Regions from separate parts of the Mesorhizobium sp. B283B1A genome, predicted to be linked through region 3. Evidence: predicted binding sites of a transcription regulator. Region 3 holds the regulator's gene; each other region holds the start of a gene.

Region 1 (10,622 bases), on a different contig from region 3:
AACTGTTGCTTTAAAGCGCCGGGCTCGAGGAACACGGTGTGGGCACCGAGGCTGCGCTGCAAGTTGACCCGTTCGCGCGCCGCTTGCACGCCTCCTGGCGAGCAGCAGTAAAGATATCCGTGTTCCTTGAAGCCGAGATCGGGCACCGGCACAGGCGTAGAATGGCGCCATTCGCTCCTGGAACCTCCGGATAATCTCGATGCCGAACTGGCTGATCTTCACGTTGATCGGATTGGAATATTGCTGGTGGATCGCACTGGTGGAAAGCGCCGTCGAAGAGAATTCATAGCTGCTGTCCCGTTCGACGACGAGGATCGAGGCGTCCTTGCCCAGTGCCTGGTTCAGCCAATACGCCGTCGACGAGCCGACTACCGCGTCACCAACGATCACGATATCATAGGCATTGCGCGAAGGAGCTGTGTAAGGAGGGATTGCCATGACTGCTCTCCGTTTTCGAGGTTGAAGACGGCGATCAGACCGTCCGGGTCCGCGCCAGCAGGCCGACATCAGGATCCATCCGAAGAAGGCGCACGAAGGCGCGTGACGGTCCGTCGGTGGCCATGCGTGTCCAGCGTTCGACTTCCTCGCAGCAGTCTGGCCGTCTACTTATCTGGGGTGGCGGTGGATCACCCTGCCCTGGATCAGTTCGCGACCCGCCTTGCCCGCCTACCGTTCGACGCTTAAGCAGGGACGGTACTTTCTTCCACAGATAGCCAGTGACATGACAGTGGCTCAGGAAGAGAAATTCAAGGCCGCTCAGCTCCCGTCATTCGCTTCGAGTATGGAGAGCAGGTCGTGCGTCACGCCAATGGCACGATTTACCGGGTTGCCGCCCAAGAACCGTATCCGTCCTGTGGCGGAAGCTTTGGAACAAGGGAGTTGGGATCAACACCGAGCGAATGTCTTCAAAGCAACTCCGTTGGTGGTACGAAGCAGGCGGTGTCGGGCGCGAGGGTGTCCGCCATGCGTCGAGGTGATCTTCAAATGAACCCTCTGCACCGGTCGAGGCGCCCTTCGGGAGTTCCAGGCGGCATTTCTGTTCAATAGCTGAGCCAAGTCTGCGGGCGTTGGAAGCTGTTAAACCTAGATCACCGGAGGCATGCTCCGCGCCATCCTGCTTGATCGCGCCATGATCACGCAGAGGGACTTCCCATTCTATGCTTCGATCGGGAGGAGGATTGAACCTGAATGGATATCCGGCCGACCTTCGCGCTAGTCTAATCGCCGCGTAGAATCTTCGCCTCGAGCGCGGCCGCAACGAATGCCCGCCTTGCAGTTGGCGGATGAGCCTCACCACGCAACACGTGCAGACAGGCATCCATCGCTGCATTCCGCTTCTTGGTCTGAGAACGAAGATCCCGCATCAAAATAGTTGCCGCGTCATTCACCTCAAGCACGATGCGTTCAGAGCTGTTACGGTTGACCTGAACGACGACTGGTCTCTCAAACCTGCTTAAGCCCATCGCCACGCTCCCCTCCACCCGGCGACGACAGGCCGCACTGTTTTCCTCAACCGAAATCCGCCTGAATCACCGCAGCTAATTTTCGGTCCCAGGCGACCCCTGCCTGGCCGTAAAGTCTCGAGAATGGTCGGTTCACGCTGAATAAAGTAGAGTGGGATAAGCAAGCCGAATGCAGCGACACTAGAAACAGGTATATGGTCATATAGCCCCCCGGCCATTTTCATAAACCATACAGCCACGCAAGTTCGCTAAAAGCAAGCGACCCCGGCGCGCGCACCTGCGTATACACGGCAATGTCATGTCGCCTCGTTCACAGCCGGGCGCGGCATGCTAGCCAGTGCCTACAGCACTCGTGATCTCGGACCGCGCCCATGCGTCGCGGACGCCCGATAACCACGGATGTGCGGTGCGGCACATTGAGGCCGAGCCTGCACAACATTCTCGCGGCAGCGCGAATGTAGATTGGCCGGGTGAATTCGCCAAAGTACCTCATGCTCCGTCATCAGCGGAAACTGAGCTCGAACAAAGGCAAGTCCGAACGGCCGCCCATCCTGCAGGATGTGGTGACGGCCAGTCGCCACAACATGATCATCGATGAGTTGGGATTCGGCGCTATCCGCGCGACATTGGACCAGACGGCCCCGGGCTGACATCACTCGATCCGGAAGTGTCCCCGCACAGAATAAATCCGCCAGCCGCCACTAGGGCATTTCTATCGGACACGCTGAGTGTTGCTGACGTCCCGCCGACGCAACTTTCCGAGCAATCGTAGATCCGAGCGATCGGCGAACGACAACATAAATCCTCCGCCCCCCAACGCGGCCGACCGGACGCGCTGCGGCCTTGGGGAGCGGTTACATCTAGCGGCATCCCCGAGCGCGAGGTGTCGTTCTCAGTGAACAGTTACGATTTGAAAGCGCGCCGGCTCTAAATGCCGGAGTTCGTGCGATTATCACGAAGCTCAAGGGAATCGGCGCGCTAGGACGACAGGTAACGGGAAAGAGCTGGGACTTCAGAATGTCGGTTTCGTACAAAGCTGAGTTTGGTACGTTTCCCACTCTGACATACTTCTCGCGTCTTTTGTAATCACGCGGCGGGGGCTCGCCGTGCATCGATTCGCATTCCGCTGTCATTGTCGTACCAAGGCGCGTAGTGTCACAAGATCGTCTGCACGTTTTTACGGGCGCGGACGGCAAGGAGATTGGAATGCTCTTGCCCCAAGTGGGATTGAGCCATGACCAATCCAGTGAATGCTTCCTACAAAAACGAATTGCTGCGACGGCTTAACGCGGACGACCTCGCGCGTTTGGAGCCGCATTTTGAGCGATGTGCCCTTGATCTGAGAATGCCGTTGGAGACTGCCGGTTCAAGGATAGAGGCGATTTACTTCCTCGAGGAAGGCATCGGCTCTGTTGTCGCGATGACTTCGGACGGCAAGGATGCCGAAGTTGGCCTCATTGGCTTAGAGGGAATGACTGGTTCCGCGCTGGTGATGGGTGCCGACTATGCCGCGCACGATTGTTACGTGCAATTCGCAGGCAATGCAGTGCGAATCGGAGTTGAGCCATTCAAGACGATTCTGGTGGACAGCCCGACGTTGCGTCTCTTCCTCTTGCGCTATGTCCACTATCTTCACATTCAGGCGAGCTATACGGCCCTTATGAACGCACGGGCGAGTCTTGAAGAGCGCCTGGCGCGGTGGCTGCTGATGTGTGACGACCGAATTCACGACAAACGCATTACGATCACACACGAGTTCTTGTCTGTTATGCTCGGCGTAAGGCGGCCGGGGGTCACCGTTGGGCTCCAAGTGCTCGAGGGCCGTGGCCTCATCCGTTCGCGACGAGGTGAAATCGTCATTCGAGACCGCCATGGCCTCGTTGCCCAAGCAGCTGGCACATATGGGCAACCGGAAGGCGAATATGTTCGGCTGATTGGGGAAATCGCCCGACGGTGACCATGGGGTCTGTCGGGGTCCGCAAGCTCGGTCCTCGCTAGCAGCTAAGCAGAATCTTGCTTCGAGTGCGGTCAGATGGTGTAAGGGATTCCTGGCTTGGACGAGCGTGCGACGGTTTTGCATTCCCAAGAATGGCTTGCCATACAGGAGAGCAGCCCTCCATCGTACACGGATTCCCAGTTCCGTTTTTTGCCAGCGCAGGTTGCGATTGGCAGCACGAATCGGGACGCCGACCACTAGGAGAAGGAGAAACCATGCCTTCGTATCTACTCGACGGGCCAACTCATTGGACGCAGAGACGGTCGCCCGTTTCATTCACGCGCTACTCGATGAACTCTCTGGCGGGAAAGCGCCCACGCCTGACTTCGTCGGCGACAGTGCTTGCCAACGCTGGCGCGGTCGCTGTAATCGCAAGTGAAGGTGGCGAGCCGGCCGGCATAATCGTACTGAATGAGTGCACAGCGATCTATGCAGGAGGCAAGTTCGGCCAGATCTCGGAGCTGTATGTTCGACCCGAGATGCGCTCCAAAGGGATTGCCCCTTGTCTGCTCGAGGTCGCCTTGCAGGAAGGCCGCGCTCGTGGTTGGAAGCGACTTGAGGTTGGAGCACCCGCGCAACCAAAATGTAAACGCACGCTCGATTTCTACTTACGGGAGGGGTTCGAGGAAGTCGGCCCTCGGCTCCGCCGGACTATTTAGAAAATCTGTCCCCAACCTACGCCAACTACACAGGTGTAATGAGGGTCACTTCGCCAGAAACGGTCGCGTGGGCGAAGTTCGAAGCCGGCATGTGGCAGATCAAGTTCGGCTGCGCATCTTCACCCTTGGACGAGGCGCGCTGCCTCGCGTACCGATGTCACTCGCGAGCCACTCCCAGACCTGTTCCTGGCGCCCCTGATTGGTTGGAGTTGAGAAAGGTCAGCCACCGTCTGGTCTGGCCGACGGAGCCGATCCTACCGGGGCGGCTCTAGTGTGAATCGACCGCGCCATGTCCATTCTGAGGGCGTCGGGTGCCGCGGCAGATTGAGCGCACCTGATGAGCTTGGCAGCGACAAAACCGCTTGCCGACTACCAGCACTGCGAGTGGGTTTGTTCTCGCATGGACTTCCTCGCGAAGCGCACCTGTGCGCAGGTGCGGTGATGCGGCGACAGCCGTGGTGGGCTGGCCGACCTAAGTTAAGCGGCAGCAACCCCTGCGTCCTGGTTTTGAGCAAACCACAAGCGAGATACGCCTTCAATCCGAATGCCTCCTGGCCCAAGCAGTTCGCAAGTCTCGCTGCCTGATCAGCCCCCCGCGCAGCATGCAGGCGTTGCAACGGATTCTTCAAAGAAATTCACAGGCTCTTAGCACTCCAAAGCCGCTGGGAATGGTAGGCGAACATAAATTGTCGAAACTTGTCGCACTGCTGAGAATGCCAAATGACGAAGTCAGCAGGAGTGTTCAACTGTTTCAATCGGCGGATGGGCAGATCACAATGGGCACGAACAATCCGCCGCTTTCGCCCGAGGACGTCGAACGCTTCGGGCCTAATCCCCTTACCCGCTTCCGCACCAATCTGGCGTCGGTTGAAGAGCGCATCACGCTTGCTTGCGCACGGGCCGGGCGCGACCGAGCCTCCGTGCGTTTGCTGCCAGTCACCAAGACGGTGCCGGCCCAGATCCTGCGATATGCCTTCCAGGTCGGCATCAGCACCTTCGGCGAAAACAAAATCCAGGAGGCAATGTCAAAGTGCGAGGCGCTTCACGATCTCGCCATCGACTGGAGCATCGTATGTACCGAGGCGGTTGTCGCGGCTGTCGAGATCGGCGTCTGCCAGTTGGCCGTCCCCTGCTTCTGCAACGGCTCGGCTGATGTTGCGGCGCCTATTCAGGCGCGCTTGTTTCCTTTGAGGAATCTCCGGCCGGCTGATGCCAGCTTCGCTCACGTGCCGTGGTCCCTTGCCTGAGAGCTTGATGAACTTTTGCTCGTTCGCCTGCCCTATTTCGTCTTGACTATCTCCGGCTTACCCCTTAATCCCCTCGTTGTTAGCACTCACTCGTGATGAGTGCTAACAACGGGTCCGGCAAAGCCGGGCTTTGCAGTTTGTCCGGCGTGGGCCGGACGGTGTTTCTCACCGCTCTCACCGAGGAAGAAAAAATGGCAAAGTCGAAGTTCCGCCCGCTTCATGACCGCGTGGTCGTTCGCCGGGTCGAATCCGAATCCAAAACCGCGGGCGGGATCATCATCCCGGACACGGCAAAGGAAAAGCCGCAGGAAGGCGAGATCATTGCCGTCGGTTCCGGCGCCCGCGACGAAGCCGGCAAGCTGGTCCCGCTGGACGTCAAGGCTGGCGACCGCATCCTGTTCGGCAAGTGGTCGGGCACCGAAGTCAAGCTCAATGGCGAAGACCTTCTGATCATGAAGGAATCCGACGTGATGGGCATCATCGGCTGACACGCCGTCGCCTTTCATCACATCCAATCTGAATTTAGGCCGAATTGCCCAGGAGCAAAAAAATGGCTGTGAAGCTCGTCAAATTCTCCCGTGATGCCCGCGAACGCATGCTGCGCGGCGTCAACATCCTCGCCGACGCGGTGAAGGTCACGCTCGGCCCCAAGGGCCGCAACGTCGTCATCGACAAGTCGTTCGGCGCCCCGCGCATCACCAAGGACGGCGTCACCGTCGCCAAGGAAATCGAGCTTGAAGACAAGTTCGAGAACATGGGCGCGCAGATGGTCCGCGAAGTTGCTTCGAAGACCAACGACATCGCCGGCGACGGCACGACGACCGCGACCGTTCTGGCGCAGTCGATCGTCCAGGAAGGCCACAAGGCCGTTGCCGCCGGCATGAACCCGATGGACCTGAAGCGCGGCATCGATCTGGCTGTGACCGAAGTCGTCGCGACGCTGATCAAGAACGCCAAGAAGATCAAGACCTCCGAGGAAGTTGCCCAGGTCGGCACGATCGCCGGTAATGGCGACGAGTCGGTCGGCAAGATGATCGCGGAAGCGATGCAGAAGGTCGGCAACGAAGGCGTCATCACGGTTGAGGAAGCCAAGACCGCCGAGACCGAACTCGAAGTTGTCGAAGGCATGCAGTTCGACCGCGGCTACCTCTCGCCCTACTTCGTCACCAACGCCGACAAGATGGTTGCCGAGCTCGAGGACGTCTACATCCTCCTGCACGAGAAGAAGCTGTCCAACCTCCAGGCCATGCTGCCGGTTCTCGAAGCCGTCGTGCAGACCTCGAAGCCGCTGCTCATCATCTCGGAAGACGTCGAAGGCGAGGCTCTGGCCACGCTGGTCGTCAACAAGCTGCGTGGCGGCCTGAAGATCGCTGCCGTCAAGGCGCCGGGCTTCGGTGATCGCCGCAAGGCCATGCTGGAAGACATCGCCATCCTCACCGGTGGCCAGGTCATCTCGGAAGACCTCGGCATCAAGCTCGAGAACGTCGGCCTCAACATGCTCGGCCGCGCCAAGAAGGTGTCGATCTCCAAGGAGAACACCACCATCGTCGACGGCGCCGGCAAGAAGGCCGAGATCCAGGGCCGCGTTGCCCAGATCAAGCAGCAGATCGAAGAGACCACTTCGGACTACGACAAGGAGAAGCTGCAGGAACGTCTGGCGAAGCTCGCCGGCGGCGTTGCGGTGATCCGCGTCGGCGGTGCGACGGAAGTCGAAGTCAAGGAAAAGAAGGACCGCGTCGATGACGCCCTCAACGCGACCCGCGCGGCCGTGGAAGAAGGCATCGTTGCTGGTGGTGGCGTCGCACTGCTGCGCGCTTCGCTGAGCATCAACGTTGTCGGCGTCAACTCCGACCAGGCCGCTGGCATCAACATCGTTCGTCGTGCGCTGCAGGCTCCGGCCCGCCAGATCGCGGCCAACGCCGGTGCGGAAGCATCGATCGTTGCTGGCAAGATCCTTGAGAACAAGGGCGCGACGTTCGGCTACAACGCCCAGACCGGCGAATATGGCGACATGATCGCCATGGGTATCGTCGATCCGGTCAAGGTCGTGCGCACGGCTCTTCAGGACGCGGCCTCGGTCGCCGGCCTGCTGGTCACCACCGAAGCCATGATCGCGGAGGCTCCGAAGAAGGAGTCGGCTGGCGGCGGCGGCATGCCTGGCGGCATGGGCGGCGGCATGGGCGGCATGGGCGGCATGGGCGGCATGGATTTCTAATCCACGCTACCTGCGCAATACGGAAAGGGCGGCAGCGATGCCGCCCTTTTTTTGCACAACTTCGCGGAACCACAGCTACATCGTCGTACTGGCCGCTTGATACCGCCTATTACCTCATGTCCATTTCCAGCACCCATCTCGTCCTTTGACGCTCTTCTTGATGCAGTCAGCAACAGCTGGTACCGGTCACAACTCTTTCGCGTGCTCCTTTACTGCAAATTCAAGTGATTGGGGCAGAGGGACCCCCGCTGAGAATAGGAAGCCCTGAGCGGTTCTGCAGCCAAGCTTGTGCAGAATTTGTCGGCTGCCTCTGTCTCCACGCCCTCGGCCATGACCTCGATCCCAAGCACAAGCAGCCGGTCGTCTCGAGACCTTGCCAGACCGCGAACGAAGCCTGCTCGCCGCATCACTGCTGTGAAGGGCGGGCCATTGGACGGTCAGCGAATCCTCCTGTGTCATCTAGGACCGGATCGACTCGGCCAGAGGCTTCTGACGACTTTATGCATGCGATTCCCACTTTTGTTAGCATTCGGCGCGAACCCGCCCCCTGCACCAAACCTGCGAAAGGACCTGATTCTCGCCTAAAGCTTGTTGTCATCGACTTGAGCGTTCTCTGCTTCTCATGGAAGATGCTAAATCCGCTCGTGCGTTATCGCCGGCCAGCAAAGGCTGCGGGTCGGCGGTGAGGGTGTCGGGAGACGGCAGTTCACCTTGACTCATTGGTGCCGCCGGCGCCTGGATGGTTTCCACGACGCCGCCCCCGCAATCATAGCGGTTGGGACGATCATCGTGCATGCGCTGCGCTGTTGGGGGCATGCTGATGGCGGTGCCGGAAGCACCGGAGACATGTGACATCTCGGCAGCGGGCGTCAGGGCGGCTTCTCTCTCCCTGCTGCACAGAAAATCGTGGAGCGCCTCCACGCAAATGCCGGCATTCTTCTTGTCTTTTCTAAAGGTCGGGACCACCTTGATATCGGCCTGTTGGTAGTCTGGCCCGCGCTTTTCTAACATGTTTTCGAGCTGCTGCTTTATGTCGGGGCCTTGCAGCAGCGGCCGGCCGGTGTCGCCCGTGGAGCGCTGCTGCAGGTGGAGGCGCCTGCCGATCTCATCCAGGTCGGTGTTGAGCCAGATTGACACCGCCTTCTCGCGGATCAGGTCTCGATTGGGCTGCTTGACAAAGCCGCCGCCGCCGGTTGCGATGACCATGGGGCCTTTCTTCAGCTGCTCGGCGAGCTCTCTAGTCTCCAACTCCCTGAAGTAGGGCTCGCCACTGCGCTCGAATATATCCTTAATATCGCCGTGCCCTTTGATGATAAGCTTATCGATGTCGACAAACTCCACCCCCAGCTCCCTGGCAAGGCGGGGGCCGATGCTCGACTTGCCGCTCGCCGGCATGCCGACGAGCACGACCGGCCTCGTACCGAGGGCCGCGAGGATCTTGCCGGCATGCGGCGAGAGAATGACCGCACTCTGTTGTCTTGCGACGGTGGGCGACCTGGAGGTCCCTGCCGCCCTCGACCTGCTTTCTCCTGACGAGCCCCAGTGTAATATGTCCCAGGCACCACGGGGAATGGGGACCAGCTCGCATTCGCTCTGCGCGCGCTGCGCGAGCTCGGCCCGGTAACTGGCCGGCGTATGGAACTCGACCTCGAAGCGATAGTTCTGTGCGGTTGTGAACGCCGTGTGAACGCCGCGTAACCCCTGCGTGTCCATCCTGATGAACCAGTTGGTGGTCTCGACCTCGCTGCAGTCACGCTCATCGAAGGCCAGTGCCGCCTTCCTGAAGGCGCGCGTAAAAGCCTCGTCCGGGATCTCAAAGACATGGCGCACTGCACTGGTGACCAGTTGGGCCTCCGGCGCCGCGCTCACGCCCTGGCCGGTCAACTCGTTGGCTGTCCAGATCTGCCCACGCGACCGTTGATCAAGATGCGGCACCTTCACCTCGATGCCGTCCTGCCGCAAAAGCTCGGCAACCGCATGCACAGTTTCGGTAATCGCGCTTTCTTGCGCTTCGGCGAGGGCGGCTTCGAGCCTGGCGCGCTCCACGGCCTGTTCGCTGTTCAGCGCTATCCTGCTGGCGGGGTCGTCGTAGGCCGGAATTGCTAAGGCGCTGGGCAGTATTCGGTTTTCGACGGCGAGTCTGATCGAGGCCTCCATGACCGAGGCCGCCAGCGTGGGGTTGTCCTTCAGATCCGCCAGGCTGCCATCGACGTCGAACCGGCCCTGGTGGAGCTTTGCCGCCTGCGACTTGACATAGGGCGCCGACTTGAAGCCCGGCCTCTGCTCTATGAGCCGCTGCAATTCGGTGGTTTTTTGCATGAACACTCGCGCACCGGTTTCGGACTTGTAGGCGTCCGTGCCGACCTTGATGCCGACGCTCAACAGATTGATCGCGCTTTCATGCAGATCGACCGGGTTGTAGCCGTCGGGCCGCGGATCAATGCGCGCCTGATAGCGGTTGAGCAGGAAGTCGATGCGTTTCCTGGCATCAGCGGTTGCCGGATAGGATTCGCTGAGTTTCGGGAAGAGCGCGGCGGCCTCGGCGCTGACTGCAGGCTTCGCGCCGGTTGAGGCCACGGATCGCGCAAACTTCTGCTTGACGTCCGACTGCTCATGAGCCGGCTCGCTATTGAGCTGCAGGTTCCAGTCCTGGAGCTCGGCCACTAGCAACGCGGCCAGTTCGCAGGCCACCGGATGCCGGGCGGCCTTGCTGTCTTCCCCCGCCCTGGCGATCAGCTCATGGAGGGTCTGGCCATTCGGCCGATCTTCCTGCAACAATGCACGGATGTCGGCCTTGAGCTCTTGATGAATGCCCTCGTAGGTGCCGAAGATGGCACGCTCAGCAAACCAGCGTTGCGCCTCCAGCGGCTGCGCCAGCACGTTGCGCTGCAGGCAGCTGTAGGTCTCCAGCACCAGCCCGGTGGCCGACAGGATCTGCTTGGACCGGCTGAACTGGTAGCCGCCTTTCTCAATGGCCGGCGTGTGCGACTTCGGCGGCTTCATCGAGGCGATGCCGCGCGCCTGCAGCTGCGCGTCGAACTG
Region 2 (10,622 bases), on a different contig from region 3:
GGTCGACAAGGTTGTCTCCGAATGGGGCCGGCTCGACATTCTCGTCAACAATGCCGGGGTCATGCTGCTGTCGCCGGCGGCCGAAGCCGACCTCGATGATTGGCGCCGCATGATCGAGCTCAATCTGATCGGCCTGATGGCCGCCACCAAGGCGGCATTGCCGCACCTCAAGGCCGCCAAGGGCCATGTCGTCAACGTATCCTCGGTCGCCGGCCGCGTCGCCAATCCGGGTGCCAGCGGCTACGCGGCAACCAAGTTTGGTGTCGTCGCCTTCTCGGAATCGCTGCGCCGCGAGGTCTATGTCGACAAGGTCCGCGTCACCGTCATCGAACCCGGCCTGGTGCGCACCGAGCTTGGCGACCATATCACCAATCCCGCCATGAAGGCCGGCCTCGACCAGCGCCTCGCCACCCTGGAAGCGCTGACCGCCGACGATATTGCGAACGCCATCCTCTACGCCGTCAGCCAGCCACCGCGCGTCAACATCAACGAAATCCTCATCCGCCCGACCGATCAGGAGCGCTGAACCGCAGCGCGGGGCAGGGACCGTGACCGCCGGCGATCCGGTGGCGCGTTCGGGCCTCGGTTGCCATGACGATTTCCTGCCGCCGATCGGCGGGACCCGGCACATACAAGAACGCCCCTCGCACCTTTTATCGTGCGGGAGGCGTCCTTTTGTCGGCATTCCCGAGATTTCTCTCTAGGATTGCCGACACCATTGAAATGCGCCGGTGTGGAATTGGTTCCGGGCGTGGTGCGTTTTTTTCGGGAAAATGAACGCACGATCGTTCAGCCGGTTCGCCAGTTGAGGCCGATGCACCGAGCAACCCAAAATTGAATTCGGGCCGCTGAAAAACCAGAAATTGACTCGCCGCCAAAAGAAGTCTACAAGAAACATGTCGATATTTGTTTGACTGACTTTTGTTATCCGCGCCCGAATGCGCGCCTTTGACGAACTTCCCCATCAAAAATCGAGACAAAATCGTTGTGCATTCGCACCGCGATTAGCGAATATTTGCCATGGAAAGGGTTCGTTTATGAGCACCGGCACAGTTAAATGGTTCAACGCCACCAAAGGTTTTGGTTTTATTCAGCCTGACGACGGCTCGGCCGACGTTTTCGTCCACATCTCGGCCGTAGAGCGCGCCGGCATGCGCGACATCGTCGAGGGCCAGAAGCTTGGCTACGAGATGGTCCGCGACAACAAGTCGGGCAAGATGTCCGCCGACCAGTTGAAGGCGGCCTGAAAAAAGAATTCGGCCCTCCCGGTGACCACGGATGTACTGGCACCGTTGAGTGGCGAATTCTGGCGCTTGGCCACGGAGACCTGAGTTTCCAAGGCACATCATGCGCATGAGAGGAGTGTTCCTGTACATCCAGCCTGTGCATCCATCTGGATGCGCGTGGATGCGCGGTGCTCCCCACGGAAGGTCAGGCGGTGCCTGGCCTTTTTCATTTTACGCTTGTTGCCGCCGAAAATGCGCTGCGCATCGTGCTGAACGTGCTAAGGGACGCTCCAGCAGTGCGTGGTCCTGACCGAAGACCCGGTCTCGCCCTATCGGCACCAGGCTCCTGACAGGAGAAAGATTTTGACCGCCCATTCGAAGACAGCCGCCGATCCGGCGGTGTCGCTGTTCAGCAAGACGCAAACCCAGTCGATGTCGCTCAACCGCATCATGTCCGAGCGCGATGCCGTCAGTGAGGCGCGTGAGGCCAAGACGGCACGCTTGCGCGAACTGCGCCTGGAAAAGGAAGCCGATGAGATGGCCGCGGCCGCGGCGCGCCCGGCATTGCCGAAACGGGCTGGAAAACGCTGATGGCCACGAAGCGCGTACCGCCAACGCCGATCGCCGCCGACGCGACCATCGCCGACATGGTCGAAGGGCTCGACAAGCCCGTCGAATATGTCCGGCGTGTGCTGGAAAAGCTCGAGCGCTGCAAACGCGCCCATGGCGATGCCCAGGTGCGCGTCGGTGTGCGCGGCCGTGCCGAGTGCCCGAACTACCTGATCGAATATGTCCGCGAAGACGCCAAGACCCATGAGCGGGTGACTTATCAGGACGCCGCCTACAGCGGCAGCACGCATCGCGAACTGGCGCCCCACCACATCGAGGCGGCAAAGAACTGGTCGCCCGAGGAAATGAACATCACGGCGGTTTCGGCACTGATCGGCCGCTTGCGCAATCCGCGCGCACCATCATCGCGTTTCGCCGACGAGGACTGACATGGCCATAAAATTCTCAGCCAAGGACCAGCCTGCGGCGCCGGTCGCCGCAGTAAAGCCGGCCAAGCCGGCCGCCGCGCCGAAAACCGACCCGGCCGACACCGCGACCGACCTGTTCAAGTCGCCGGCCGAGACGCCCCGCGGCAAGGCAGGCAAGAAGAAATAGCGCCTTGCCGCGCGACGCCGATCATGACCTTGCCGCGCTCGCACCGTGCGGCTCGCGGGTGCCTGCCTTCGACTGCCAGAGCTGCGGCGCCTGCTGCTCCTACTCGGCCGAATGGCCGCGTTTTTCCACCGAGGATGACGCGCAGCTCGACCGCATCCCGGAAAAATATATAGCGGCTGACCTGTCCGGCATGCGCTGCGACGGCGTGCGCTGCTCGGCCCTGTCCGGCGAAGTCGGCAAGGCGACGGCTTGCGGCATCTACGATGTCCGGCCAGACGTCTGCCGCGCCTGCATGCCCGGCGACGCGGAGTGCCTGATGGCGCGCCGCGAACACGGATTGCCGATCTTCTAGAATTGCCCGTGTAACTGCCGATCTCCCCCGCTTGTGCGCGGCCCCGCGGCCCGGTACCTTCCTGGCCGGGCAGGCTGCCGGAGGAAATCATCGTGAGCATCGAATTCCTGTTGACGTCGCTGATCGTCGTGGCTTCGCCCGGCACCGGCGTTCTCTACACGCTGAGCGCCGGACTTTCGCGCGGTGGGCGGGCCTCGATCATTGCTGCCTTCGGCTGCACGCTGGGCATCATCCCGCACATGGCGGCCGCCATCACCGGCCTTGCGGCGCTGCTGCACACCAGCGCGGTCGCCTTCGAGACGCTGAAATATCTCGGCGTCGCCTATCTGCTCTACATGGCCTGGAACACGCTGAAGGAGAAGGGCGGCCTGAGCGTCGAGGACAATGTCGCGCCGCGTTCGGCCGGCAAGGTGATCGCCACCGGCATCCTCGTCAACGTGCTCAACCCGAAACTGTCGATCTTCTTCTTCGCCTTCCTGCCGCAATTCGTCAGCACCACCGAACCGAACGCGCTGTCGAAGATGCTGGAGCTCAGCTCCGTCTTCATGCTTTTGACCTTCGTGGTCTTCGTCGGCTACGGCATCTTCGCCGCCTCGATCCGCAGCCATGTCGTGTCGCGGCCCATGGTGCTGACCTGGATGCGCAGGACTTTTGCCGGAGCCTTCGTCATGCTCGGCGCCAAGCTGGCGCTAGCCGATCGGTAGCGCCACCAGGAGCGGTTCAGTCCCGCTGCTCCGTGCTTGTTCATACGCAATTCCGGACCGAAAACCGGATATCCCTGTTCAGGGCGCGCTATCCCTTTACATAGCCCATCGCCTCGATGATCCGTCCGTCGGCGACGCGCATGAGGTTGACGCCGCGCACCGAATGGCCGTCGGCCATCCAGTAGCGCCAGCGGATCGTGGCACGGTCGCCGGCCACGAAAGTCTCTTCGATGTCGAAGCGCGTGCCGGGTCCGGTGGCGATCGCCGACCACAGTTCGACGCAGGCGGCCTTGCCGGCGCGGCGGGCGCCGTCCGGCGCCGGCGTGGTGTTCTCGATCACGCAGTCCTGCGCCACCAGTTCGTTGAGCGCCGATGGATCGCGACGCTGGAACACGTCGTTGTAACGCCGCATGATTTCGGCTGTTTGGCCGGAGAGCTTTGCCGTGGCGAGGTCGATGATGAGTTCCCTGGTCATTGGTTGGCTCCGTTCGTTCCGTGATCGATGGCGGCGTCGACGAGGGTCGCCTTCAGCGTGATCGTGGCGACACCTGCCAGTGCCCGGGAGACGAGGCAGCCTGCCTTGGCCGACTGCGCCAGCCTCTCGAAATCGTCCGCGCCCAGCCCGGCGACACTTGCCTCAGTCTCGAGTTCGATATGGGTGATCGTCGGTCCGGCCGCGGTCGCCCCGAGATGCACCTTGGCTGTCGTGTGGATAGTTTGGGCCGTGTGGCCCTCGCTGCCGAGGACGGCGCTCAGCGCCATCGAGAAGCAGCCGGCATGCGCCGCGGCGATCAGCTCCTCCGGGTTGGTGCCTGGACCGTTCTCGAAACGCGACGGAAAGGAATAGGCGCCTTCGAAGACACCGCTGCCGAGCCGCAACCGGCCCGAACCTTCCTTCAGCGAGCCTTGCCATTTGGCCGAAGCTTCACGAATTGTCATTGGTCTGCTCTCCCTTGTTTGATTGTGAGAAGTCGGGATCAGGCGCCGTCGATGGTGACCTTCCCGAAGACGTCGCCTTGCTGGAAATAACGGTACGCGTCGCCGGCCTCGGCAAAGGCAAAGCTCTTGTCGATGACCGGCCGCAACCCGTGCTGCGAGACCGCGCGCAGCATGGCCTCGAGGTTGGTCCGGCTGCCGACGAAAAGGCGGCTGATGGTTGCGAGGCTGCGCTGGTAGAGGGCCGCGGGCATTTCGATCGATCTGCCTCGTGCATCCTGCAGCGTCAGCAGCACGATGTGCCCGTAGAGTGTGCTTGCGATCAGCGATTGCACGAATGTCGCCGGGCCGCCGGTTTCAACGACAAGGTCGATGCCGCCGGTCTGGTCTCGGACCGTCGCACCCCATTCGGCCATCTCCGATGTCGAGATCACAAGATCGGCACCCAGCGCCCGCAGCCTGTCGGCCTTCGCGCCGCGCGAGGTGACAGCCGCGACGCGGCAGCCGAGCAGCTTGGCGAACTGCAGCGCAAACAGCGAGACGCCACCGGAGCCGATGACCAGAACCCACCGGCCAGGCTTCGGCATCCCGGCGCCCGTCACTGCATTCCAGGCGGTGACGCCGGCGCAGGTCAGGGTCGCCGCTTCATGCCAGTCGAGATGATCGGGCAGGCGTACGGCCCATTGTTCGTCGAGGACCGCATATTCGGCCAGCATACCGTCCAGCGTGCAGCCGAGCTGGTCGATGAGACCGGCGTTTATGCGGCCGTCGATCCAGCGTGCGAAATAGCTGCCGGTGACGCGGTCGCCAACGGCGAAGCGAGTGACTTCATTGCCGATGGCGACAATTTCACCGGCGCCATCGCTCAGCGGCACGATGCCCCGGCGCGGCGTCAGCGGATAGGTGCCGTTGAGGATCATCGTGTCGCGCCGGTTGAGCGAGGCGGCGCGAACGCGCACCATGATTTCATGAGGTCCTGGCTCCGGCCGCGGCTCGTCGCGCATCACCAGGCTTTCGATTCCCGCGGACCCTTCAAGGCGATAGCTTTGCATGTCGGTCTCTCGAATATATAGACTGATCTACATATTATGTAGACCGATTGTCATATTCGATGCAAGGCCTATAATGATCGCTGCTGACAGAGGTTGACATGGCGAACGATACACGGGCCCGCATACTCGAAACGACTGGACTGCTGCTCAGGCAGCGCGGCTATCACGGCACTTCGCTCAACGACATATTGAGCGCCAGCGGCGCGCCGCGCGGCTCGCTCTACTTCCATTTTCCCGGCGGCAAGGACCAACTGGTGATCGAGGTGACGCGCGATAGCGTTGCCGACGTCACCGAGAGGCTTGGCGCGGCTTTGGCAGCCGAACGCGACCCCGCGGTCGCCGTCCATCACATCTATCAGTCGGTGGGACATATGCTCGAAGAGAATGAGTTCTCGCTCGGCTGCCCGATCGCGCCGGTCGTGCTGGACTCGCCAAGCGACGTGCCCGAGCTTGCCGAACTGTGCCGCTCGGCCTTCGAGCAGTGGATAGGCTTGCTGCGAGATGCCTTCGTCAGGGCAGGGGTGCCCGAGCGTCGCGCGCATGCCTTGGCGCTGCTGGTCGAATCATCTCTGGAAGGGCTGATGGTGATCGCGCGCGCCACCCGCGACCGCGCGCCATTGAAGGCGGTGGCCGACGAGGTCGCGGCACTGATTGAAGGCGCCGTGCTGGCTGGGGAGGCACGGCAACGCGCGGATACAACCGTCTGAGGGCATCGAAGGGCGGCGATCAGGAAGCATGTAAGCAAAAAGGGCGGCATCGCTGCCGCCCTTTCCGTATCTGAAGGCTGATGGAAGCGTGGATTAGAAATCCATGCCGCCACTCAAGCCCGCTTGCGGGCTTGAGCAATGTGAGTTCATGGGCGTGCTTTATGGATTTCTTAGAAATCCATGCCGCCCATGCCGCCCATGCCGCCGCCCATGCCGCCAGGCATGCCGCCGCCGCCAGCCGACTCCTTCTTCGGAGCCTCCGCGATCATGGCTTCGGTGGTGACGAGCAGGCCGGCGACCGAGGCCGCGTCCTGGAGAGCGGTGCGCACGACCTTGACCGGGTCGACGATGCCCATGGCGATCATGTCGCCATATTCGCCCGACTGGGCGTTGTAGCCGAAAGTCGCGCCCTTGTTCTCAAGGATCTTGCCGGCAACGATCGAAGCTTCCGCACCGGCGTTGGCCGCGATCTGGCGGGCCGGAGCCTGCAGCGCACGACGCACGATGTTGATGCCGGCGGCCTGGTCGGCATTGACGCCGGTGGCCTTGATGTTGGCCGAAGCGCGCAGCAGGGCAACGCCGCCGCCTGCAACGATGCCTTCTTCCACGGCCGCGCGGGTCGCGTTGAGGGCGTCATCGACGCGGTCCTTCTTTTCCTTGACTTCGACTTCCGTCGCACCGCCGACGCGGATCACCGCAACGCCGCCGGCGAGCTTCGCCAGACGTTCCTGCAGCTTCTCCTTGTCGTAGTCCGAAGTGGTCTCTTCGATCTGCTGCTTGATCTGGGCAACGCGGCCCTGGATCTCGGCCTTCTTGCCGGCGCCGTCGACGATGGTGGTGTTCTCCTTGGAGATCGACACCTTCTTGGCGCGGCCGAGCATGTTGAGGCCGACGTTCTCGAGCTTGATGCCGAGGTCTTCCGAGATGACCTGGCCACCGGTGAGGATGGCGATGTCTTCCAGCATGGCCTTGCGGCGATCGCCGAAGCCCGGAGCCTTGACGGCGGCGATCTTCAGGCCGCCACGCAGCTTGTTGACGACCAGCGTGGCCAGGGCCTCGCCTTCGACGTCTTCCGAGATGATGAGCAGCGGCTTGGAGGTCTGCACGACGGCTTCGAGAACCGGCAGCATGGCCTGCAGGTTGGAGAGCTTCTTCTCGTGGAGGAGGATGTAGACGTCCTCGAGCTCGGCAACCATCTTGTCGGCATTGGTGACGAAGTAGGGCGACAGGTAGCCGCGGTCGAACTGCATGCCTTCGACGACTTCGAGCTCGGTCTCGGCGGTCTTGGCTTCTTCAACCGTGATGACGCCTTCGTTGCCGACCTTCTGCATCGCTTCCGCGATCATCTTGCCGACCGACTCGTCGCCATTGGCCGAGATCGTGCCGACCTGGGCAACTTCCTCGGAGGTCTTGATCTTCTTGGCAGCCTTGCCAAGCGCCGCCACGACTTCGGTCACGGCCAGATCGATGCCGCGCTTCAGGTCCATCGGGTTCATGCCGGCGGCAACGGCCTTGTGGCCTTCCTGGACGATCGACTGGGCCAGGACGGTCGCGGTCGTGGTGCCGTCGCCGGCGATGTCGTTGGTCTTCGAAGCGACTTCGCGGACCATCTGCGCGCCCATGTTCTCGAACTTGTCCTCAAGCTCGATTTCCTTGGCGACGGTGACGCCGTCCTTGGTGATGCGCGGGGCACCGAACGACTTGTCGATGACGACGTTGCGGCCCTTGGGGCCGAGCGTGACCTTCACCGCGTCGGCGAGGATGTTGACGCCGCGCAGCATGCGCTCGCGGGCATCACGGGAGAATTTTACGTCTTTGGCAGCCATTTTTTAGCTCCTGGCAGGGGCTTGGGGTAAGCCCGGAATTCAGTTGACGGTGAGGCCGATGATCAGCCGATGATGCCCATGATGTCGGATTCCTTCATGATCAGAAGGTCTTCGCCATTGAGCTTGACTTCGGTGCCCGACCACTTGCCGAACAGGATGCGGTCGCCAGCCTTGACGTCCAGCGGGACCAGCTTGCCGGCTTCGTCACGAGCACCGGAGCCGACGGCGATGATCTCGCCTTCCTGCGGCTTTTCCTTTGCCGTATCCGGGATGATGATCCCGCCAGCGGTCTTGGATTCGGATTCGACCCGGCGAACGACCACGCGGTCATGAAGCGGGCGGAACTTCGACTTTGCCATTTTTTCTTCCTCGATGAGAACGGTGAGAAACAGTTCCTCCATCCGGCGAAGCCGGACAACAACAAAGCCCGGCGGCGCCGGGCCCTGTGATTAGCACTCACCAAAGGCGAGTGCTAACGTGGCGCTGAAATAGGCTGACGGCTGGCGAGAGTCAAGGCGGGCGAAGGCCGCGATGCGAGCGAAATTTTTCTCATGCTGCCGCACGATTTTAGAAAGCCTGGGTTGTGCCTGCCCCGGCTTGAGCGCCGTCCTGCTAACTTCAGTGTCTTGGCGCCTTCAGTGTCTTGGCGCCCGCAGCACCAACAGCGGGCATCGCTCGGCAAGCCCATAGCTCCCGGTCAAAGCGATGCGAACATCACCAAAAAACGCTCCCGCCTCGCTCACTAGTGTAGTCGCCGGTGCGAAGGTGTAGATGGCCGGCGAGTTCCGATAGGCATCGATGGTGCCGATGGTTGGCAGGTCCCAGCCTGTGCGAGCCGAAAGCTCGTTGCGGTCAGGAAACAGTGCGTCGAACCTTTCCGCGATCGTCCTGACCGGAATGGCATGGTCGGGCGCATCGCCCGTCGCGGTCATGGCGACGCGCCATTTGAGTTCGTGGAAGGTCGAGACACCGCCCGAGAGTGCAAGCGCCCGCACCGCCGCCGGCTCGTCCGGTGTTTCGGGACCGGCAAAGAGACGCAGTCCCGCCCGGCCGTCGGTGCGCAGTACGCCGGCGATCGCCGCAAACAGCGCCCGGCGCGCGGTTGAAAGGCCGAGCGTCGACAGGCAGCCGTCGCCGATCACCGCATCGACGCTTGTGTTCGGTACCGGCAAGTCCAGCCAGTCGCCGTTGATCGCCTTTCGAAACGCGGTGTCGCCTGGCCAGATACCGGCGATCATGTCGGACGATTCATCGACGGCCGTCATCGTCGTCCCGAGCCCGGCGAGTTCCGGCGTCACGCCGAGCAGAATGACGTGCGCCTTCGAAAGGTCGAGCTCACGCTCATAGGCCTCAACCGCTTCCGCTGGCGGCCGCAACGGTGGCCCGAGCAACTGCCAATGCCTTCGAATGGTATTCCAATGGTCGGTCATCCACAGCCCCAAGCCCGCGTTGTATTGGCAGCTATAATAGAGGACGTTAAAGAGACCAAGCGGGGGAAGCATGACGCGCATCGCGGTAATTACGCATGAGTTCGACAGGTTCGAACGCCGGCGCGGGCCGCTGTTTCGCCGCGACAGCCCCTACATGCTGTTCGATCTGCTGGAGGAACTGAAGCGACGCGGACATTCCGTCCGCATAATCCCCGGAACGTCGGCAAAGCCGGAGGCCGATATAGCGGTGCTGCACGTCGACGCGACCGTGACGCCACCCGAATATGTCGAATACGCACGCGCTTTTCCCTTCTGCCTGAACATTGGGGCCGCCGACATCTCCAAGCGACGCATCAGTGGCGCGGCGATCGGCAAGGACGACGACTGGCCAGGGCCGGTCATCGTCAAGAGCAATCTCAACAATCTCGGGATGCGGGAGCAGACGCTCAACCGGCGATCGCTGCGTGCCGGAAAGCCGAAGCCGTTTCCCGGCGTCGAGCCTGTCGAGGGTTATCGCGTCTATGCATCCCTTTCGGAGGTTGCGCCGGCGGTCTTCGACCGCAGCGATCTCGTCGTCGAGAAATTCATTCCCGAGCCGGAACCGGACGGCTTTGGAGCCCGCTTCTGGATATTCTGCGGCGAGCGCGAGCGCTGCACCCGCCACGTCTCGCCGCAGAGCCTCGTCAAAGGCGACGACACGGTCCGCCGTGAGCCGGTTCCGGTTCCCGAGGAGCTTCGCGCTCTGAGGCGCCGGCTTGGCTTTGACTACGGAAAGTTCGATTTCGTCATGCATGAGGGCAGGGCGGTGCTGCTTGACGCCAACAAGACGCCCGGTGGCGCCCGCAATCTTTCCGCGTTTCTCGCCGCCGGCAATGCCAATCTTGCCGACGGCTTCGAAGGCCTTGTCCGCCAGCTCGCATAGCGGGCGTCCTGATGCTTGCGCCCCGACACCTCTCATTCGCGGCAGCTTGCTGATGATCGCCAGGGCTACAGATCGCCAAGGCTACAAAAACACAGGGCTATAAAAACAGCCGCAACTGGGTGTGGATGATCGACCGGTAATCCTCGATGGTCCGGCGGCTTTCGGCTTCGCCTTGCGCGAGCGCCAGCCGCACCACGCCACCGGCGAGCTGGAAGATCAAGAGAACCATGCGTTCGAACTGCTCGTGCTTGTCCGGCGCGAGCAAGGCGATGACGCGGTCGCAGAACATCTTCGCTTGATGCC
Region 3 (10,622 bases):
ACGATGGGTCAGCGCCTGGTGCGTGCAAAGACCCGAATCCGTGAAACCGGCATTCCGTTCCGCGTGCCGGAGCGGGCCGAACTCGGCGAGCGGCTGGACGCGGTGCTGGAAGCCATCTACGCCGCCTTCGCCGAAGGCTGGTCGGACCCGGCCGGCACCGAAACACAACGCCGCAACCTGGCGATCGAAGGCATCTGGCTCGGCCGGCTGGTGGCCTCGCTGATGCCGGATGAGCCGGAGGCGCTGGGTCTGCTTGCGCTGATGCTGTTTGCCGAGGCCCGCCGGGCTGCCCGGCGCGATGCCGAAGGCGACTTCGTGCCGTTGGCGCAACAGGATTGCGAGCTGTGGGACCGTGCCCTCATCAATGAGGCGGAGGCGCTGCTGTCCCGCGCCGCGCAGAGTGGCGTCATCGGCCGTTACCAGCTCGAGGCCGCAGTCCAGTCGGCGCACGCGGCGCGACGGCTGACCGGTCGCACCGACTGGGTGGCGATCCGCGAGCTCTATGACGCGCTGTTTTCGATCGCCGGATCGCCCGTCGTGGCGATCAACCGTGCGGTGGCGATCGCCGAGGCCGAGGGCGCCGTGGCGGGACTGGCGGCCCTTTACGTGCTGGGTGACGACAAGCGCCTTGACGACTATCAGCCCTATTGGGCCGCGCGCGCCGGGCTTCTGGCCAGGCTCGGGCAAGTGCCGCAGGCGAGCCAAGCCTATGACCGGGCGATCGGCCTCGAGCGCGACCCGGCGGTACGGCGCTTCCTGCAAGGCAAACGGGCAGCGCTGCGAAATTGACCTTCAGCCCGGCCACATCTCGTGCGAGGTGTTGAGCGTCTTCATCAGCGGATGGCCGCGCAGTCGCGCCCATAAGCGTTCGATGTTCGGCCATGCCATCCGCGCGCTCTCGATGTCTGGATGCCAGGCCACCAGCATGATGAGATAGATGTCGGCCAGCGACAGGCCGTCGCCGACCAGCCAGTCACGGCCTTTGAGCGCGTTGTCGAGAACGGCGAAGCCACGATCCATCTCGGCGACCGCGGCCTGCTTGACGGCCTTCGTGCCGTCGGCATCGGACGTGTAGCGAGGCGCGTAGTAGAAACGCAGCACCGCCGGATAGAGCACCGAAGACATGAAGGCCATCCAGCGCAGGAAATCGACGCGAGCCGGCGCGCCGATCGCCGGCGCCAGGCCGGCCTCGGGATGGCGCTCGGCCAGCAGGATGCAGATCGCCGCCGATTCGGTCATCGACTGCCCGTCCGGCAAGGTCAGCACCGGCACCTGGTTCAGCGGGCTGATGTCGAGGAAGGCCGGGTCCGGCCGGTCGGTCTTCGGCACGTCGATCTGCTCGAACGGCGCGTTCGCCAGCGCCAGCGCCGCCTCGACGACGAAGCCGCCGCTGCCGGGCCGTGTGTAGAGTTTGTACATCGGATTCTCCCCCGGCCCGCACCAATCAGGCCGTAGGCGATATGGACCGGAAGCAGGGTTATGCTCAAGCGGGCGGCGGTCGCCACGGCTGGTTTTTCAGCGGGCCAGATGGCTGGTCGATGCAGAACTTTCTATGCTGTCGGGCGAAGGATCTCGGCGCTTAAGTTCCGCGCGCCTACGCCCCCAGCCCTTCGAACAGGATCGTCGACAGGTAGCGTTCGGCGAAGTCGGGGATGACCACAACCAGGGTCTTGCCCTTGTTTTCCGGCCGCGAGCCGACGACGATTGCCGCCTGCAGCGCGGCACCCGATGAAATGCCGACCGGCACGCCTTCGAGGCGGGCGACGAGACGGGCATTGGCGACGGAATCCTCGTTCGAGACCTTGACGATCTCGTCATAGATCGTGGTGTCGAGGATTTTCGGCGCGAAGCCGGCGCCGATGCCCTGGATCTTGTGCGGACCGGGCTGGCCGCCCGACAGCACCGGCGATGCCTCCGGCTCGACGGCGACGACATGCAGCGAGGGTTTGTGCTTCTTCAGCACCTGGCCGACGCCGGTGATGGTGCCGCCGGTGCCGATGCCGGCGACGAAGATGTCGACCCCGCCATGCGTGTCGTTCCAGATCTCCTCGGCCGTCGTCTTGCGGTGGATCTCCGGGTTGGCCGGGTTTTCGAACTGCTGCGGGATGATCGCGTTGGGGATGGTCGCGGCCAGCTCGTCGGCCTTGGCGATGGCGCCTTTCATGCCTTTCGGGCCCTCGGTCAGCACCAGTTCGGCACCGAGCAGCGCCAGCATCTTGCGGCGCTCGACCGACATCGTTTCCGGCATGGTCAGGATCAGCTTGTAGCCCTTGGCGGCGGCGGCGAAGGCGAGCGCGATGCCGGTGTTGCCGGAGGTCGGTTCGATCAGCGTGGTCTTGCCGGGAGAAATCTTGCCGGCCTCCTCCAGCGCCTCGATCATCGCCACGCCGATGCGGTCCTTGACCGAAGCGATCGGGTTGAAGAATTCGAGCTTGGCGACGAGCTTGGCGACGATGCCCTTTTCCTTGGCGAATTTGTCGAGCCGCACCAGGGGTGTGTCGCCGATCGTGTCGGTGATGGAATTATAGATGCGGCCGCGGCCGGGGGCGCGGGCGGAGGTGACAGGCTTGTTCATTGGTTTCGCTCCCAGGAGTCAGGCAAGTAATTTCAGGCAATTGGCGGCAAAGGGCCTTCGGTCGCGCAAGATAGACCGTCAGCGAAGAATATCCGAGTGGGGCGCATGTCTAAAGCGCCTCCGTCTCGGAAAACCGTTTTCCGAAAAGGCCGATATCTGGAATATTTTGGCCGAGCAGAGGCTATTGGCGGGCGGCGATCGCCGCCGCGGCGCCGACCATGAAGCCGGCGGCGGTGCGGTTCAGCACCTTCAGCGCACGCGGCGATTTCAGGAACCAGCGCGCCTTGGCGGCCAGCGCAAGGTAGGGCACCGGCACGACGAATAGGACGACGATCGTCAGCGCGACCAGAATGCCGTAATCGGCCAGCGTGATGGTCTTCAGGTCGACGATGGTGGGCGTGATCGCCAGGTAGAAGATCATCGTCTTCGGATTGCCGAGCGTGACGGTCAGCCCGGCGACGAAACTCGACGCCAACCCGCCCTTGCCCTTCTTCGCCTCGACGGTTTCAGCGGTGATACCGGCGGTCCAGAAACGCCAGCCGAGAAAAGCCAGATACGCGACGCCGGCCCATTTGATCGCCAGGAACACCATGCCGAAAGTCTGCGCGACGAAGGCGAGGCCGAGCACCACGGCGGTCAGGTAGGTGAGGTCGCCGAGCATCAGGCCAAAGGACATGGCCAGCGATGAACGGAAGCCGGAGCCGAGCGCCCGCGCGACCAGCGCGGTGACGCCGGGACCGGGAATGGCGGCGGCGATGCCGAGGGCGGCACTGTAGGCGAGAAAGCCGGTGAGGGTCATGGCTGGTGGTCCCGGATTGGCCTGCCTTGTCGCATGGAACGGGCCAGAATTGAATTCTCTGGGGTCGGAATCCATTGCACCAGACATCCGAGATACGTCGCGCTGGCCCCCTCATCCGGGTGAAGGGGCTGCGCCGCCCTGCAGGATCAGGAACGGCCGCCATCGTAGGTCACGCGCCAGATGGTGCCGTTGCCGTCTTCGGTCACGATCAGCGCGCCATCCTTGGCCACCGTCACGCCGACCGGCCGGCCCCACACCTCGCCGTTGGAGACGACGAAGCCGGTCATGAAATCCTCGTATTCGCCGGTCGGCTTGCCATCCCTGAACAGCAGGCGCACGACCTTGTAGCCGGTCCTGTTGCCGCGGTTCCAGGAGCCGTGCAGGGCGACGAAGGCATCGCCGCGGTATTCCCTCGGAAATCCCGCGTCCGCGGGCAGGTCCTTGCCGTCGTAGAAGGCGATGTTGAGCGGCGCCGAATGCGCCTGCATCAGCACATCGGGAATATCGACCTTGCCGGCAAGGTCGGGGCGCTCGCCGTTGTGGCGCGGATCTTCGTTGTTGCCGATATAGTACCAGGGCCAGCCATAGAAGGCGCCTTCCCTGACCGATGTGGCGTATTCGGCTGGCACATTGTCGCCGAGCGCATCGCGCTCGTTGACGACGCACCACAGCGCGCCGGTCGCCGGCTGGACGGTCATGCCCGAGCAGTTGCGCAGGCCGGTGGCGACGGTGCGGCCGTTCTTGCCGTCGGGGTCGAAGGCCTGCACGTCGGCGCGTCCCTCTTCGGAGCCCCAGCTGGCGCCGAGCGGCTTTGACTTGACCCATGCCTCGAGTCCGCCTCTCGGGTTCTTGCCCATTTCCCCGGCGGCGTTCGAGCCCGAGCCGACCGACAGATAGAGCGTCTTGCCGTCAGGCGAAAAGGCGATGTCGCGCGTCCAGTGATGGTTCGAGGGAATGTCGTCGACGATGGTTTCCGGGTCGGCGGATGCCTTGAGGTCGCCATTGCGGTAGGCAAAGCGCACGATGCTGTCGCTGTTGGCGACGTAGACCCATTGCGGGTCGCTGCCCGGCGGGTAGAAGGCAATGCCGTAGGGCTGGTTGAGATCGCCGGCGAAGATGCTTTTCTCGGCGGGTTTGGCGCTGCCCTCGGTCAGGCGGTAGACGCGGACCTGGTTGGCTTCGCTGTCGGCGACGAACAGGTCGCCATTGGGTGCTGTGCGCACCACCCGCGGATTGTCGATGCCCGACGCGATCAGCTCGGCTGAAAAGCCTTCCGGCAGTTGGGGTTTGGCGTCCGCCGGCCTTTCGGCAAGGCCGGCGCTGTTCGAGGCCGACTTGGCGACATTGGGCTTCGGCAGGTCTTCCGGCTTGATCAGGCGGCGCACGCCGGGCTTGTCGGCGCGCCAGTCGCCAAAGGCGGCCGGACCCTTCAGCACCGGCTGATCGGCCTGCTGGGCGAACGCCGCGGTCGCGAGGAGCAGTGCGGAAAGCCCCAGTCCGGCCATTCGGGTCCCAGCGATCATTGTCGTCCCTCCACCTGGTCGCGAAGGAAATCAACGGCCGGTTTGTCCCTGGGTTCCGTCTTGCTTCCGGGTTCAGGTCCCGGCGGCGTAAAAATCGTCGTCGAGGCGCTTTTCCAAGGCGACGAGATCCGCCGGCAGCGGCAGGCCCATGGCGCGCATTTCGCGCAGCTTCTCGCGCAGCTGTTCCTGGATTTCGTGCTGGTCTTCCGGCTGGTTGACCATTTCCTCCAGCAGCAGGCTGATCCGGGCCTTGAACTCTTCGAGCGCCATTCTTTTTCTCCTTGGCGGCCAGGAAGCGCAGGAAGTCGCCGCTCGCAGGCCGGCTGAATATCAATACACCTAGCGCAGCATGCGCGATATCAGCTGTGCCGTGTAATCCACCATCGGCACGATGCGCGCGTAATTCAGCCGGGTCGGGCCGATGACGCCGAGCGCGCCGACGACGCGGGCATCCTTGTCGCGATAGGGCGCGACCACCAGCGACGAGCCCGACAGCGAGAACAGCTTGTTTTCCGAGCCGATGAAGATGCGCACCCCTGATCCCTGCTCGGCCAGGTCAAGCAGCTGGATCAGCCCATCCTGCGTCTCCATGTCCTCGAACAGGTGCCGCAGCAGTTCGATATCGGCCTGCGCGGTGACGTTTTCGAGGAGGTTGGCCCGGCCGCGCACGATGAGCCGCGCCGGCAGGCCGCTTTCGGCGCCCGCCCATACCGCCAGCCCCTTCTCGACGAGATCCTGCGACAGCGTGTCCAGCGCTGCCCTTGTCTCTTCCTTGATGCGAGCGATCTCGGTCCGTGCCTCGGCCAGCGTGCGGCCTCGAATATGCGCGTTGAGGAAATTCGAGGCCTCGTGCAATTGCGAGACGGTGATGCCGGCGGGCAGCTCGACGACGCGGTTTTCGACGTCGCCATTCTGCGACACCAGCACGGCAAGTGCCTTGGTCGGCTCCAGCTGGATGAATTCGATGTGCTTCAGCGCCACCTCGTTCTTGGCGGCCAGCACCAGGCCGGCGCCGCGCGACATGCCCGACAGCATCTGGCTGGCCTCGGTCAGCATATGCTCCAGCGTCGCGCCCGAGCCCGAGGCCCGCACCTGTGCCTCGATGGTGCGGCGCTCCTCGTCGGAGAGGTCGCCAAGTTCCATGAAGGCATCGACGAAGAAACGCAGGCCGGCCTGCGTCGGCAGCCGGCCGGCCGAGATGTGCGGCGCATAGATCAGCCCGAGATGTTCCAGGTCGCTCATCACATTGCGGATGGTAGCCGGCGACAGCGAGGAGGGCAGGATGCGCGACAGGCTGCGCGAGCCCACGGGCTCGCCATCCCTGAGATAGGAATCGACGATGCGCCGGAAGATGTCGCGTGAGCGCATGTCGAGTGATTGAAGTGCGGGCGATTGCGAACTCGGATCGACTGCCTTGGTCATACGGCCAAAAACCTCCTTGTTCAGGATATAGACTTCGGCACGGTGGGCGCAACCCGGTGTCTGCATCAGATCGCCCGGCGTCTGCGTCAGATCGCCCGGCGTCTGTGTACGGCCATTTTCCTTTGCGCCCTAGGCTTGGTGAGGCTACAAGCCGGCCACGAATCCGAAAAAATGCCGATTTTGAAGAAATAACGGGAAAGAAGCCTGAATGCGCCCCTCCAAACGCCAATTCGACGAAATGCGCGCCATCTCCTTCGAGCGCGGCGTCTCCAAGCACGCCGAAGGCTCGTGCCTGGTGAAGTTCGGCGACACCCATGTCCTGTGCACGGCGAGCCTCGAGGAGAAGGTGCCGGGCTGGATGCGCAATTCCGGCAAGGGCTGGGTGACGGCCGAATATGGCATGCTGCCGCGCTCGACCGGCGAGCGCATGCGCCGCGAGGCATCCGCCGGCAAGCAGGGCGGCCGCACGCTGGAAATCCAGCGTCTCATCGGCCGTTCGCTGCGCGCCGTGGTCGACCTGCAGGCGCTGGGCGAACAGCAGATCACCGTCGACTGCGACGTCATCCAGGCCGATGGCGGCACCCGCACCGCCTCGATCACCGGCGGCTGGGTGGCGCTGTACGACTGCCTGCGCTGGATGGAAGCGCGGCAGATGACCAGCGTTTCCAAGGTGCTGAAGGACCATGTCGCGGCGATTTCCTGCGGCATCCATGACGGCCAGCCGGTCATCGACCTCGATTACATCGAGGATTCATCGGCCGGCACCGACGCCAATTTCGTCATGACCGGCAAGGGCGGCATCGTCGAGATCCAGGGCACCGCCGAGGGCGAGCCGTTCTCCGAAGGGCAGTTCGCGGATTTGATGGGCCTGGCCAAGAAAGGCATCCAGCGCCTGGTGAGTTTGCAGCAGATGGCGGTGGCTTAGGGCCAAATGGCGAGCTTGAGCGCCCCCCTCTGGCCTGCCGGCCATCTCCCCCTCAAGGGGGGAGATCAGCTATCCGGTTGGGTTTCGCCAATTTCCGGCGGCGTGAGATGCGAGGCGTTGAAACTGCCAATCTCCCCACCTGAGGGGGAGATGGCCGGCAGGCCAGAGGGGGGCGCCTCGTGACGCCCTCCGCCATTCTTGAATCAGCCCTCTACGTCACCGATCTGGCGGCGGCCGAAGCCTTCTACTCCGACACCCTCGGCCTTCACCTCCTCGGCAAGCTCGAAGGCCGCCACCTCTTCTTCCGTTGCGGACCCGGTGTGCTGCTCATCTTCAACGCCGAGGCAACCAAGATCCCACCCGCGCCCGATACCAAGCTGAAGGTGCCGCCGCATGGCACGGTCGGCGAAGGCCATCTCTGCTTTGCGGCGACCGCTGACGAACTCGCCGGCTGGAAAGCGCTTCTGGAGGCCAAAAAGATCGCCATCGAAAGCGAATTCGAATGGCCGCAAGGCGGCCGTTCGATCTATATACGCGACCCCTCGGGCAATTCGATCGAGTTTGCCGAGCCAAGAATCTGGGGCCTTTGATGCATAATCTTGACGGCAAGAAGATCGTCGTTGCCAGCCACAATGCCGGCAAGCTGCGCGAGTTCGCCGACCTGATGCGGCCGTTCGGCTTCGAGGCGAAGTCGGCCAAGGACTATGGCCTGCCGGAACCCGACGAAACCGGCACCACATTCGAGGAAAACGCCTACATCAAGGCGCTGGCCGCCGCGAAGGCGACCGGCCTGCCGGCGCTGTCCGACGATTCCGGCCTGTGCGTCGACGCGCTCGATGGCGCGCCCGGCGTCTACACCGCCAACTGGGCCGAAACCCCTGACGGCAGCAGGGATTTCGCCATGGCCATGCAGCGCACCGAAGTGGCGTTGCAGGAAGTGGGAGCCGCTTTGCCGGAGCAGCGCAAGGGCCGCTTCGTCGCCGTCATCTGCCTCGCTTTCCCCGACGGTGAGGCCGAATATTATCGCGGCGAGGCTGAGGGCACGCTGGTCTGGCCGCCGCGCGGCGAGCTCGGCTTCGGCTACGACCCGGTGTTCTTGCCGGATGGTTTCGACAAGACGTTTGGCGAGATGAGCGCCGAGGAAAAGCATGGCTGGAAGCCTGGCCAGTCGACCGCGCTGTCGCACCGTGCCCGTGCCTTCCAGAAATTCGCCCAGGCACGATTGGATCTGGCGAGATTGGGCGAGGCATGAGCATGCTGCTCGACCGGGCCCCCGGCTTCGGCGTCTACATTCATTGGCCGTTCTGCGCGGCCAAATGCCCTTATTGCGACTTCAACAGCCATGTTCGCCACCAGCCGGTCGACCAGGAGCGCTTTGCCGCCGCCTTCGAGGCGGAACTAGCGACGATGCGCCAGCGCACCGGCCCGCGTGAGGTGACAAGCATCTTTCTCGGTGGCGGCACGCCCTCGCTGATGAAGCCGGAAACCGTGGCCAGGGTTCTGGACGCCGTCGCCAGGAACTGGACCGTGCCTGACGGCATCGAGGTGACGCTGGAGGCCAATCCGTCCTCGGTCGAGGCCGAACGGTTTCGCGGCTACCGGACGGCCGGCGTCAACCGCGTCTCGCTTGGCGTACAGGCGTTGAACGACAAGGATCTGCGCTTCCTCGGCCGCCTGCACAATGTCGAGGAGGCCTTGCACGCCATCGGGCTGGCGCGGGAAATATTCCCGAGGCTCTCCTTCGATCTCATTTACGCGCGGCCCGGCCAGACGCCGGAGGCCTGGGCATCGGAGCTCGAACAGGCGATCGGCCATGCCGCCGACCATCTGTCGCTCTACCAGCTGACCATCGAGGAAGGCACGCCCTTCCACGCGCTGCACGCGGCGAAGAAATTCATCATCCCCGACAACGACCACGCCGCCGACCTCTATGCGCTGACGCAGGAGATCACCACGGCGCATGGTTTGCCGGCTTACGAGATTTCCAACCACGCCCGGCCGGGCGCCGAAAGCCGCCACAACCTCACCTACTGGCGATATGGCGAATATGTCGGCGTCGGTCCCGGCGCGCATGGCCGCTTCGTCGAGCATGGCCGCCGCACGGTGACGATCGCCGAGCGGATGCCGGAAACCTGGGCCAATCTGGTCGAGGCCAAGGGCCACGGCATCACCGGCGGCGAGACCCTGACGCGCTCGGAAGAGGCCGACGAGTTCCTGCTGATGGGGCTCAGGCTGGCCGAAGGCATCGATCTGTCGCGCTACGAGGCGTTCTCCGGTCGCGGCCTGTCGAGCGCGCGGCTGTCGGTGCTGCAGGGCGAAGGGCTGGTGGCGCCGATCGGCAATACGCGGCTCCGCGCCACAGCGGCCGGCATGATCGTGCTCGACGCCGTGGTGGCGGATTTGGCGCGCTAACTTTGAAAAACGTCCTCTTCGTCTGCAGCCAGAACCGCTTGCGCAGCCCGACGGCCGAACAGGTGTTTGCCAAGCGCCAGGATATCGAAGTCGCGTCGGCGGGAACCAACCACGACGCCGATACGCCGCTGACGCATGAGCTGGTCGCCTGGGCCGACATCATCTTCGTCATGGAAAAGGTGCACCGCACCAAGCTGCAGAAGAAATTCAAGGCCAGCCTGACGAAGGCTCGGGTCATCTGCCTCGATATACCCGATAACTACGAGTTCATGGATATGGAGTTGATCGAGCTTCTTAAGGCGCGCGTTTCACGCTATCTCGGTTGAAACCCGAAGCGCGAGGCCCGAATGAACCTGACCTTCTCCTCCTGGCAATTCTGGGCGCTGCTGTCCGCGGCTTTCGCCGCCCTGACGGCGATCTTCGCCAAGGTCGGCATCGAGAACATCAATTCCGATTTCGCCACCTTCATCCGCACGGTCATCATCCTGGCCGTGCTCGGGGCGATCCTGCTGGCAAGCGGTCAGTTCCAGTCGCCGTCCACGATCTCGGCAAAGACCTGGCTGTTCCTCGGCCTCTCCGGCCTGGCGACCGGGGCCTCCTGGCTCTGCTATTTCCGCGCGCTGAAGATCGGCAATGCGGCGCAGGTGGCGCCCATCGACAAGCTAAGCGTCGTGCTTGTGGCGGTGTTTGGTGCGATCTTTCTCGGCGAGCGCCTCTCCGGAGCGAACTGGCTTGGCGTCGCCCTTATCGCGGCGGGTGCTGTGCTGGTCGCCTATCGGGGGTAGCGGCACGCCATGGCGTGCGCTCTTCGTTTCAAGACGGGTGATGAAAATATCGAAGCGATTGGGCATCGTCCGGTCAGTGCTCCGTCGTGCTGTGGGGTTCGGTGTCGGAATGCCTGATGGTTGTCGGCACGGTGCTCATCGGCAAGCCGCTTGCGGGCCGCTTGGTCAGGCTAGCGTCGGT

What was found. Region 3 encodes HrcA, which represses chaperone genes, less so after heat shock. Its sites were predicted from a motif close to GTTAGCACTCNCNNNNNGNGAGTGCTAAC; they were not measured.
Region 1: a site for HrcA is predicted at 5,444-5,472, ahead of groES (co-chaperone GroES). Genes of this name have one in related genera too.
Region 2: a site for HrcA is predicted at 8,416-8,444, ahead of groES (co-chaperone GroES). Genes of this name have one in related genera too.

What each region holds. Positions count from the first base shown of each region.
Region 1 covers NZ_JAIUIQ010000003.1:105,557-116,178, forward strand. The annotation lists partial or broken gene LB577_RS33405 (FAD-dependent oxidoreductase) at 1-152, opposite strand, end outside; partial or broken gene LB577_RS33410 (FAD-dependent oxidoreductase) at 175-507, opposite strand; gene LB577_RS03155 (DUF982 domain-containing protein) at 1,218-1,463, opposite strand; gene LB577_RS03160 (Crp/Fnr family transcriptional regulator) at 2,698-3,420, shown strand; gene LB577_RS03165 (GNAT family N-acetyltransferase) at 3,750-4,118, shown strand; gene LB577_RS33415 (alanine racemase) at 4,805-5,365, shown strand; gene groES (co-chaperone GroES) at 5,557-5,853, shown strand; gene groL (chaperonin GroEL) at 5,916-7,580, shown strand; gene LB577_RS03185 (shikimate kinase) at 8,175-10,622, opposite strand, start outside.
Region 2 covers NZ_JAIUIQ010000001.1:109,175-119,796, forward strand. The annotation lists gene LB577_RS00605 (SDR family NAD(P)-dependent oxidoreductase) at 1-526, shown strand, start outside; gene LB577_RS00610 (cold-shock protein) at 1,038-1,247, shown strand; gene LB577_RS00615 (hypothetical protein) at 1,590-1,817, shown strand; gene LB577_RS00620 (hypothetical protein) at 1,817-2,224, shown strand; gene LB577_RS00625 (hypothetical protein) at 2,226-2,390, shown strand; gene LB577_RS00630 (YkgJ family cysteine cluster protein) at 2,395-2,742, shown strand; gene LB577_RS00635 (LysE family translocator) at 2,835-3,446, shown strand; gene LB577_RS00640 (nuclear transport factor 2 family protein) at 3,535-3,921, opposite strand; gene LB577_RS00645 (OsmC family protein) at 3,918-4,385, opposite strand; gene LB577_RS00650 (zinc-dependent alcohol dehydrogenase family protein) at 4,424-5,434, opposite strand; gene LB577_RS00655 (TetR/AcrR family transcriptional regulator) at 5,533-6,141, shown strand; gene groL (chaperonin GroEL) at 6,312-7,967, opposite strand; gene groES (co-chaperone GroES) at 8,030-8,326, opposite strand; gene LB577_RS00670 (class I SAM-dependent methyltransferase) at 8,603-9,397, opposite strand; gene LB577_RS00675 (hypothetical protein) at 9,468-10,319, shown strand; gene LB577_RS00680 (TetR family transcriptional regulator) at 10,417-10,622, opposite strand, start outside.
Region 3 covers NZ_JAIUIQ010000034.1:46,333-56,954, forward strand. The annotation lists gene LB577_RS24575 (RNA polymerase sigma factor) at 1-789, shown strand, start outside; gene LB577_RS24580 (glutathione S-transferase family protein) at 793-1,419, opposite strand; gene cysK (cysteine synthase A) at 1,595-2,575, opposite strand; gene LB577_RS24590 (LysE family translocator) at 2,757-3,374, opposite strand; gene LB577_RS24595 (PQQ-dependent sugar dehydrogenase) at 3,521-4,897, opposite strand; gene LB577_RS24600 (hypothetical protein) at 4,970-5,167, opposite strand; gene hrcA (heat-inducible transcriptional repressor HrcA) at 5,237-6,319, opposite strand; gene rph (ribonuclease PH) at 6,528-7,244, shown strand; gene LB577_RS24615 (VOC family protein) at 7,424-7,834, shown strand; gene rdgB (RdgB/HAM1 family non-canonical purine NTP pyrophosphatase) at 7,834-8,496, shown strand; gene hemW (radical SAM family heme chaperone HemW) at 8,493-9,656, shown strand; gene LB577_RS24630 (low molecular weight protein tyrosine phosphatase family protein) at 9,659-9,982, shown strand; gene LB577_RS24635 (EamA family transporter) at 10,004-10,441, shown strand; gene LB577_RS24640 (hypothetical protein) at 10,515-10,622, opposite strand, start outside.